3 regions of the Methylophilus sp. DMC18 genome follow, and region 2 is predicted to be linked to each of the others. Evidence: predicted binding sites of a transcription regulator. Region 2 holds the regulator's gene; each other region holds the start of a gene.

What was found. The regulator sigma-54, encoded in region 2, starts transcription at its own class of promoters, with help from an activator protein. The targets are predictions, from matches to a motif close to TGGCACNNTTCCTGCT.
Region 1: ACT53G_RS10805 (circularly permuted type 2 ATP-grasp protein) is a predicted target of sigma-54. The motif match lies at 1,425-1,440, and genes of this name have one in related genera.
Region 3: msuE (FMN reductase) is a predicted target of sigma-54. The motif match lies at 1,864-1,879, and genes of this name have one in related genera.

What each region holds. Positions count from the first base shown of each region.
Region 1 is NZ_JBQUZE010000004.1:178,961-182,240, forward strand. It holds gene ACT53G_RS10805 (circularly permuted type 2 ATP-grasp protein) at 1-1,381, opposite strand, end outside; gene ACT53G_RS10810 (YicC/YloC family endoribonuclease) at 1,564-2,457, opposite strand; gene ACT53G_RS10815 (serine/threonine protein kinase) at 2,603-3,280, shown strand, end outside.
Region 2 is NZ_JBQUZE010000007.1:5,790-9,069, forward strand. It holds gene lptB (LPS export ABC transporter ATP-binding protein) at 1-726, shown strand, start outside; gene ACT53G_RS14080 (RNA polymerase factor sigma-54) at 733-2,277, shown strand; gene tyrS (tyrosine--tRNA ligase) at 2,323-3,280, opposite strand, start outside.
Region 3 is NZ_JBQUZE010000004.1:12,811-16,090, reverse strand. It holds gene ACT53G_RS10040 (TonB-dependent siderophore receptor) at 1-158, shown strand, start outside; gene ACT53G_RS10035 (SfnB family sulfur acquisition oxidoreductase) at 294-1,526, opposite strand; gene msuE (FMN reductase) at 1,956-2,531, shown strand; gene sfnG (dimethylsulfone monooxygenase SfnG) at 2,545-3,280, shown strand, end outside.

The DNA.
Region 1 (3,280 bases), on a different contig from region 2:
GCGAGGAGTTCACCACCAGTGACCCTTCTTTGAGCGCTACCCGCGACAGGCCACCCGGCACCACACTGACCGTTTTGCCAGACAGCACAAATGGCCGTAAATCCACATGACGCGGCGCAATGCCCTGGTCGACCAGCGTCGGGCAGGTTGACAGTGCCAGCGTCGGCTGCGCGATGTAGTTAGCGGGTTTGGAGACAATGCGTAAACGGAATTCTTCAATTTCCTGCTTGCTGGCTGTGGGGCCCACCAGCATGCCGTAGCCGCCTGAGCCCTGCACTTCCTTGACGACCAGCTCGGGCAGATGATCCAGCACATAGGCCAGATCATCTTCCTTGCTGAGTTGATACGTAGGCACGTTCTGCAAGATGGGGGATTCACCCAAGTAGAACTTGATCATCTCCGGCACGTAAATATACGTCGCCTTGTCATCGGCCACGCCGGTGCCTACAGCGTTGGCCAATGTGACGCCACCATTGCGGTAAACGGAGAGCAGACCTGGCACGCCCAACAGGGAATCGGGCTTGAACACCAGAGGGTCGAGGAAGTCGTCGTCAATGCGGCGGTAGATCACGTCCACCCTTTGCGGGCCTTGCGTGGTGCGCATATAGACGGCGTTATTACGGACAAACAAATCCTGGCCTTCCACCAGTTCTATGCCCATTTGCTGGGCGAGGAAGGCGTGTTCAAAGTAAGCGCTGTTGTAAGCGCCGGGTGAGAGCAATACCACGGTCGGGTCAGTGACGCCGGTCTGGGCGACCGAGCGCAGGTTGTTCAGCAGTACACTGGGGTAATGTTCCACAGGGGCAATCGGGTATTTTTTAAACAAATCCGGGAACAGCCGCATCATCATCTTGCGGTCTTCGAGCATGTAAGACACGCCGGAAGGGGTACGCAGGTTGTCTTCAAGCACGTAAAACTGTGACTCGCTGGTGCGGACCAGGTCTATCCCTGCCACATGCGCATACACCTGGTTAGGTACAGTCACACCCACCATTTCCGGGCGGTATTGCGAATTGGTCAGGATGCTGTGCGGGACAATGCCGGCCTTGATGATTTCCTGATCATGATAAATATCATGCAGAAACATATTGAGGGCGCGTACGCGCTGGACGGCACCTTTGGACAAATGCGCCCATTCACTGGCCGAAATCATGCGTGGAATCACATCAAACGGAATCAGGCGCTCGGCACCATCTTCTTCACCATACACGTTAAACGTGATGCCGACGCGGCGGAACAGGACTTCCGCTTCTGCGCGTTTGGCCGCCAGTTGCTGGGTAGGCACATTCGCCAACCAGCGGTTATAGGCCTGGTAAATCGCCCTTACATTGCCCCCATAGCCCTGCATTTCATCAAAAAACTGTTTGGCCGTTTGCGTCATCGTGCTGGACCTTTGCCTTACTTGTAAAATTCATTTAAACAAGAGCAAGCCGTGTGCCAGCCTGTAAAACCCATTTAAATCATGAGTTTATGTTTTATATGAGCGGGTTTCAGAAAGAAAGCGCACCTAAATGGTGCACTCTCGAATCACGGTTTTGGTGCAAACCATGTGTTAAATAGGGCTTATTCAATATTCTGAATCTGTTCACGCATCTGTTCGATCAACACTTTCAGTTGCATAGAGACTTGTGTCGTTTCAATCGCCACCGATTTGGAGCCTAGTGTGTTGGCTTCCCGGTTCATTTCCTGCATCAAAAAGTCCAGCTTTTTGCCCATGGTGCCGCCAGCCGTGAGGATGCGGTCCATTTCAACAATGTGGGCATTGAGCCGCGCCAGCTCTTCATCGACATCAATCCGTTGGGCATAGAGCACGATTTCCTGACGTACGCGGTCATCCTCTGCCTGCATGGCTTCACGCAGTTTGGTGGTCAGTTTATCCTGATATTGGCTGATCAGGGCAGGTAACAGCGGTTTGACGATGCTGATCTGCTCACGGACGCCTTGCAGACGGTCGAGCAGCACTTGCTTGAGTTTTTCACCTTCGCGCTGGCGGGCGGCAATCAGTTCATCAATGGCCTGCGACAAGCCATTGAGCAGGCTCTGCGCCATGGCCTCGGTATCGATGCTCTCCGTTTGGCAAACACCGGGCAGCTTGAGCACTTCAACCAGATTGACTGGTTGCGCCTGCGGAAAATGTTGCTGTAACGCGGCCAGGGTTTGCGAGATCTGCCCGACCATTTCAGGGTTGAGCGTCAGGTTAGCCACCGCGGCATCGCTTTTGAGATTGATGCGACATTCCACCTTGCCACGTCCCAGGCGGGACTGCAGCAATTCACGTACTTGCGCCTCAAACTGGCGCAAGTTGTCATCGATTTTGACATTGAGCTCAAGATAACGGTGGTTGACTGCCCGCAGCTCAATCAGCAGCAGCCCGCCAGTAAAGCGGCTTTCGGTGGCCGCAAAGCCGGTCATGCTCAACATCGGTTGGCTAGCGGGGGAATTTTTTATCGTCATCATCTGGCTCCTGGCAAACTCACTGATTGTATCAAATGCGGTATCGTTATGCGAAAATGGTACAAACAAGGCGGCGCGCAGAACAAATCACAACCTCTGCTGATGCCATGCCCTTAATAAAAGCCATGATTGTGACGTTAAAGCGCTAGTGAAGCTCGCTCATAAATACGATTTTGCCTTGCCGGTAGGCACTGTGCTGCATGACTACACCATTACCAAGGTGCTGAGTCTGGGCGGGTTCAGCTTCGTCTATCTGGCGCAAGATGCGCAGAAAACCACGGTTGCTATCAAGGAATACATGCCGGTGACTTTAGCCGAGCGCGAGGGCGACACGCATATCCGCTCTAATGGCAAAAATGAAGCCGCCTACAAACATGGCATGAAGTGCTTTTTTGAAGAAGGTCTGGCGCTGGCCAATATCGAGCACAAAAACATCGTGCGCGTGAAAAACTTCTTCCGCGCCAACAGCACCGTCTATATGGTCATGAAATATGAGCGTGGCAAATCGCTGCAAGACTACATCATGGCGTTAGCGCAGCCTGTGCCCGAGAATTTTCTGATCCGCATGTTCGTTGAGTTGCTCAATGGATTGCGTGAGGTGCACTCACGCAAATTGCTGCACCTTGATATCAAACCGGCCAATATCTATATCCGCCTGGATGGCTCGCCAGTGCTGCTGGACTTCGGTTCGGCGCGCCAGGCTTTGTCCGAGGTGACGCTGGCGCCCACTTACACGCCGGGCTATGCCCCGCCTGAGCAATATATAGACCGCAAACATCTGGGCCCCTGGAGCGATATTTACAGCATAGGCGCCAGTATGTATGCC
Region 2 (3,280 bases):
GATCAGAACCATTTGCAGGTCAACCGCCTGAAAAAAACCTATCAGGGCCGTACCGTCGTCAAAAACACGACGCTTGAGTTACGCAGTGGCGAAGTGATCGGCTTGCTGGGTCCCAACGGGGCAGGCAAAACCACCAGCTTTTACATGATTGTCGGGTTGGTTGCGCTGGATGAAGGCAACATTACGCTGAATGGCGCCGACGTGAGCCGCGCGCCCATGCATGAGCGCGCGCGCATGGGCCTGGCTTATCTGCCCCAAGAAGCATCCATTTTTCGCAAGCTCAGCGTAACCGACAACATCCTCGCCATTCTTGAAACCCGTCCCTATACGGAAGAGCAGCGTGAGGCGAGGCTTGAGTCCTTGCTGGATCAATTGCATATCCAGCACATCCGCAACAGTCAGGCCGTCAGCTTGTCTGGTGGCGAACGTCGACGCGTTGAAATTGCGCGCTGCCTGGCCACTGACCCTAAATTTATTTTGCTGGATGAACCGTTCGCCGGGATTGATCCGATTGCGGTGATCGAAATCCAGAAAATCATCCGCTACCTGAGCAGTCAGAATATTGGTATTTTAATCACCGACCACAATGTGCGCGAAACGCTGGATATCTGTGACCGCGCTTATATTGTCAATGAAGGCGCTGTGTTTGCAGCAGGCACGCCCGATGAAATCATTCAGAACGAAGGTGTGCGTGAAGTGTATCTGGGCAAGAATTTTAGGCTGTAATCCGTCATGAAACAGAACCTGCAATTACGTATTTCGCAAAATCTGGCGCTGACGCCGCAGCTGCAGCAATCGATCCGTTTGCTGCAACTTTCCACGCTGGAACTGAACCAGGAACTGGAAACCATCCTGCAGGAAAACCCGTTACTGGAAATGTCAGACGGTGAAGAAGGCGAGTTTGAAGATAACACACCGCCTCCCCCCACTGTAGAAGCTGAGCCGACAGATGCCAGCTCGTTTGACATGGCAACACAGCAAGAGATCACCGCACCGGCAGAAAGTCTGCGTGAAGACTTGCACGATGAGCTGGGCGGGAGCGAGAGCGACCTGCCCAATTTAAACGAGGAATTCACGCCGCCAGAGTTTGAAGATGATTATGAAGAGTTTGGCAGCACCAGCAACTGGGACGAAGCCGGACGCAATCATCAGGAAGACGAAGACAGTGACTTTTCCAGACAGGAAACCACCAGCATCAGTTTGCGCGAGCATCTGATTGACCAGATACAACTGGCACATTTGTCGCAACGAGACATGAGCCTGGTCAAACTGCTACTGGATAGCATCACTGATGATGGCTATCTGGAGCAAGATCTGCAGGAGATTGTAGAGCACTTGCCGCTCGAACTTGAGGTCGAGCTGCTGGAACTGGAAACCGCCCTCAAGCTGATCCAGAATCTGGACCCTGTAGGCGTTGGTGCGCGCGATTTACGCGAGTGCCTGCTCTTGCAACTGACGCGTTTGCCGCAAGAAACGCCACACTTGCAAACTGCCATTGCCATTGCCAAAGACCACCTGGCGCTGCTGGCCAACAAAGACTTTGTCAAACTGCGCAAGGTGCTTGGTTGCGATGAAGCGGTACTCAAGGCGGCGCAGCACCTGATCCGCCAGCAAAACCCCAGACCCGGCAGCGAGTTTTCCAGCTTTAGTCACGATCACTTTATCCAGCACGATGTGGTGGTTAAAAAAATCAAGGGCATTTGGGTCGCCTCCTTAAATGATGGCGTGATCCCCAAACTGCGCATCAACCAGATGTATGCGGACATCCTCAAGCGCAACCGCGAGAGTTCAGGCCAATACCTGCAAAGCCAGATGCAGGAAGCCAAGTGGATGATTAAAAATATCCAGCAGCGCTTCTCGACCATTTTGCGCGTGTCACAAGCCATTGTAGATCGCCAGCGCAACTTCTTTGAACATGGTGAAATTGCCATGCGGCCACTGGTGCTGCGTGAAATCGCCGAAGAACTCGACTTGCATGAAAGCACAGTTTCCCGCGTCACCACACATAAGTATATGCTCACACCGCGTGGCGTCTATGAACTCAAATACTTCTTTGGCAGCTCGGTGGCCACAGATGCAGGCGGCTCCTGCTCTGCCACCGCTATCCGCGCCTTGATCAAGCAAATGGTGGCCGAAGAAAACCCGAAAAAGCCTTTGTCGGACAACCAGATCACCGACACACTGGCACAACAAGGTATCGTCGTTGCCCGCCGTACCATAGCCAAATATCGCGAGTCCCTGAATATTCCGCCCGCGAACTTGCGCAAAACGCTCTAAACAAAAAAGGCCGCAGATGCGGCCTTTTTTGTTTCTCAGCTCAAATCACCTGATTGTGATCTTGGCAAATTTACGTTTACCCACCTGGGCGATCACTGTCACACCTTTAGTCAAAGGCAGATTCTTATCATCCACCTTGACGCTGTCGAGCTTGACGCCGCCTTGCTGCACTGCGCGCATGGCTTCACTGGTGCTTTCAACCAAGCCCGCCTGTTTTAACAATTGGCTAATGCCGATGCTCTCGCCTTCAATGGTCACTTCAACTTCGGGCACGTCATCCGGGATGCCGCCTTTGGCACGGGTCTGGAAGTCCTGCAAGGCTTTTTCAGCCGCGGCTTGACCATGGAAACGCGCCACAATTTCTTGGGCAAAGCCGACCTTGATATTGCGGGGATTTTCACCGCTGGCGACTTGCGCCTTCCATTCGGCAATGGTTTCCAGCGTCGCAAAAGACAGCAAATCAATATAGCGCCACATCAGTTCATCTGAAATCGACATGATCTTGGCAAAAATAGTCTCTGGCGCCTCGCTAATGCCAATGTAGTTACCGAGTGATTTAGACATTTTATTGACGCCATCCAACCCTTCCAGCAGCGGCATCATCAGCACACATTGCTGCGACTGGCCGGCCTGCTTTTGCAACTCACGCCCCATGAGCAGGTTAAACTTCTGGTCGGTACCACCGAGCTCAAGATCCGCTTGCAGGGCGACCGAATCATATCCTTGCAGTAACGGGTACAGAAACTCGTGAATCGCAATCGGTTGATTACCCTTGAAGCGTTTGGAGAAGTCATCGCGCTCCAGCATGCGGGCCACGGTATGGCTGGCAGCCAGTTTAATCATCCCCGCCGCGCCAAGTTCACTTAACCAGTTGGAGTTAAAGACAATTTCGGTTTTGGCAGGATCAAGAATCTTGAAGACTTGTGCGGCATAGGTATCGGCGTTGGCCTTGACCTGCTCCACGGTTAAGGGTGGACGGGTGGCGCTTTTGCCAGTCGGGTCA
Region 3 (3,280 bases), on a different contig from region 2:
TATGGGATGCCTTGGTCGGGTATGACCTGCCGCACTGGACGCTGGCATTGAATGCGCGCAACCTCACCAACAAAGAATATGTCGCCAATTGCGCCTCTGGCAGTTGCTACTATGGGGAACCTCGGCGTGCCATGCTAACGGCGACTTACCGCTGGTAAACCTGTTGCCTTCAGCGCGGTTAACAGCCTGAGCCAACGCAAACAGCCCGACATCATGTCGGGCTGTTTTTTCAATCTATGCTGCATGACTTGCAGAAGGCGCCAACGCTTATGGCGCTTTCATGGCCTTGCCGTTTAAATCCAAGGATGGCGCGGCGGTTTGACCTTGTTCAGGCTGTAGTTGCCGACGGCATGGTATTTCCAGCGCACCGGATCGTGCAGGGTATGCGTGCGTGCATTGCGCCAGTGGCGGTCCAGGTTGTATTCGCCCAGGGTTGAGCGTGTGCCGGCCAGTTCAAACAACTTGCTACCCGCCAGCAAGGCAGTTTCGGTACTCAGCACTTTGGCTTCTGCCACCGCAATCGAGGCTTCGGCCACGGTGTCTTCATTCGGGTTACGCTGCGCTTCGTCTATGTATTCACCCGCGCGTGCCAGTAAGGCCTCGGTGGCGTGCAGGCGAATCTGCAAATCACCGATATCCTTGATGGTATGCGGATCTTCGTAGCCGTGCTCCAGATCGGTATCTATCCATGGCCGTGTGTAGTTGCGTACAAAGTGCAGGGTATCTTTAAACGCCGCGCGGGCGATGCCGGTATCCACCGCCGCCTGGATAATCTGCGCAATCGGCCCCATGGTGGTCGGGCGGTCAAACGCCAGGTGGTGCGGCAACACATATTCGCTGGGCACAAAAATATTTTCCAGGATGGTCGTCCCGCTGGCCGTGGTGCGCTGGCCAAAGCTGGACCAGTCATCAATAATGGTCAAGCCTTCTGCGCCAGCAGGGACAAACGCCACCACGGTATTGTCGTGTTCATCTTTTGCCACCACTGGCACCCAGTCCGCCAGCAATGCGCCTGAAGAATAGAATTTTTTGCCGTTTAAAAAGTAGCCGCTATTGGTGGGCGTGAGCTTGGTTTTCACGTCATTGACGCTCTTGGTGCCAATCTCGGAGAACGCATTGCCAAACCGCACCCCTTGTAGCACCAGCTCAAAAAAGTATTTTTTCTGAAAGTCTGAGCCATCTAGGCGCAAGCCTTCCACCATATATAAATGATTCTGTGGAATCTGCCCGACACTGGGGTCCGCCTCGGCCACGGTGGCTACCACTTCTGCCAGGGTTTTGTTGGAGACGAAGGCACCACCGTATTCTTTTGGCACGGTAATGCCCCACAGTCCGCTGCTTGAAAACAGGTCTAGCTCTTTACGTGGCAATCGGCGTTCCTGGTCGCGCAGGGCGGCTTCTTTGGCAATTTCGCTGGCCACTTGTTTGGCGACGGTCAGGGCTTCTGCGTCACTTTTAATCAAATGTGCCGCTTGTCGCGGCAGGTTTACAGGCAAATGCGCAATCTTATTTGCTTGTGCAGTCATAGTCAGTCCTTATTCAAAAAGAGATCAATAAAGGCATGGCGAGCAGGCACCATGCGTCTTCAGTCACTGTTGCATTTAGTGTGCCAATCAATAAGGCATTGAATTTAAAAGAAAATATAAAAATCCATCTCTGCTGCCGCCTCTATAGAAACAGTTTGCTGCTGAATGACTGCTGTAAAAGCAGCAGCCACTGGAGGGTGGGGTGGGAGCGAACTGCAGCGTGATCGCGCAAAACTGCTGCTTTTGCAGCAGTTGATCAGCAACTAGCGCTGGAATCTAACACCATTTAAAAATCAGGTTTTATATTAAGTCATTGAAAAATATAGATATTATTGCCTGGCATGGATGCTGCTAATACTACTGGCAAGCAAGGTCGTCTGCGAAGCATCGTAAGCAACGACCTCCGTCATTGTTATTTCAGGAGTCATGATGAGCCGTCCATTAAAAGTCACTGCCGTTTCCGGCAGCTATAAATTACCTTCCAGAACCGCTGCACTGGTGCAGGCGATCACACAGAAGTTGGGACAGCAAATCCCGATTGATCTGCACGTGGTGGAATTAAGCGAAATTGCGGGCAGCTTGGTCGCTTCCTACGATCCCAAAGCTTTGCCAATCAACGTACAGCAAGATATCCAGGCGATTGAAACCGCCGATTTACTGGTGGTGGCTACGCCTGTGTATCGCGCCTCTTATGGAGGGTTGTTCAAGCATTTGTTTGATCTGGTCAATCTCGAAGCATTGATTGATGTGCCCGTGCTGCTGGCAGCAACCGGCGGGACTGAGCGCCATGCCTTGATCATTGATCATGAGCTGCGTCCCTTGTTTAGCTTCTTCCAGGCAGTCACGTTGCCGATCGGCGTATATGCCGTTGAAGCGGATTTTGAAAATTATCAAATCAAGAGTGAGGCGGTGAAAGCGCGCGTAGCGCTGGCTGTTGAGCGTGCCTTACCGCTCCTTAAACACCGTGAGCTGGCAGAAAACGCTTCAGTCTTGGTTAACGCCTAAACGGGAGCGCCTGATGAGCCAATCACCGATTCAATTTGCTTACTGGGTTTCCAACCTGAGTGGCGGCCAGGTCGTGAGCGAAATTGCCCAGCAAACTGGCTGGAGCACCGAGTACAACATTCAGCTTGCGCAAATCGCCGAGCGCGTTGGCTTTGACTATGCGCTGACCGCTACCCGCTTTTTGGGCGGCTACAAGGCGGATGGGCAACATGAGTCTGTCATTCTGACCTCGGCCCTGTTGCAGGCGACGCAGAAGCTCAAGGTGATTGCCGCGGTATTGCCCGGCGTCTGGCCCCCTGCGCTGTTGGCCAAGCTGGGCATTACCGCCGACCACCTTTCCGGTGGCCGCTGGGCGGTGAATGTGGTCAGTGGCTGGTTCAAGGACGAGTTTACCGCTTTGGGCGAGCCCTGGCTGGATCATGACGAGCGCTATCGCCGCTCTGAAGAGTTTATCCGCGTGCTCAAGGGCTTGTGGTCGGGCGAATCGTTGACCTTTAAAGGCGATTTTTACCGCATCAATCAATTGGCTTACCAGCCAACGCCGATTCAGCGGCCACATCCACCCATTTTCCAGGGCGGGAATTCGACCGCGGCCAGGCAGATGGCGGCCCGTGTGTCGGACTGGTATTTCATGAATGGCGGTTCACCTGAAGTGTTGAAAGCACAAATTGACGAGGTGTCGGCTGAAGCGGCGAAACATGGTCGCAAGCTCAAGTTTGCCGTGAATGCCTTTGTGATTGCGCGGGAGA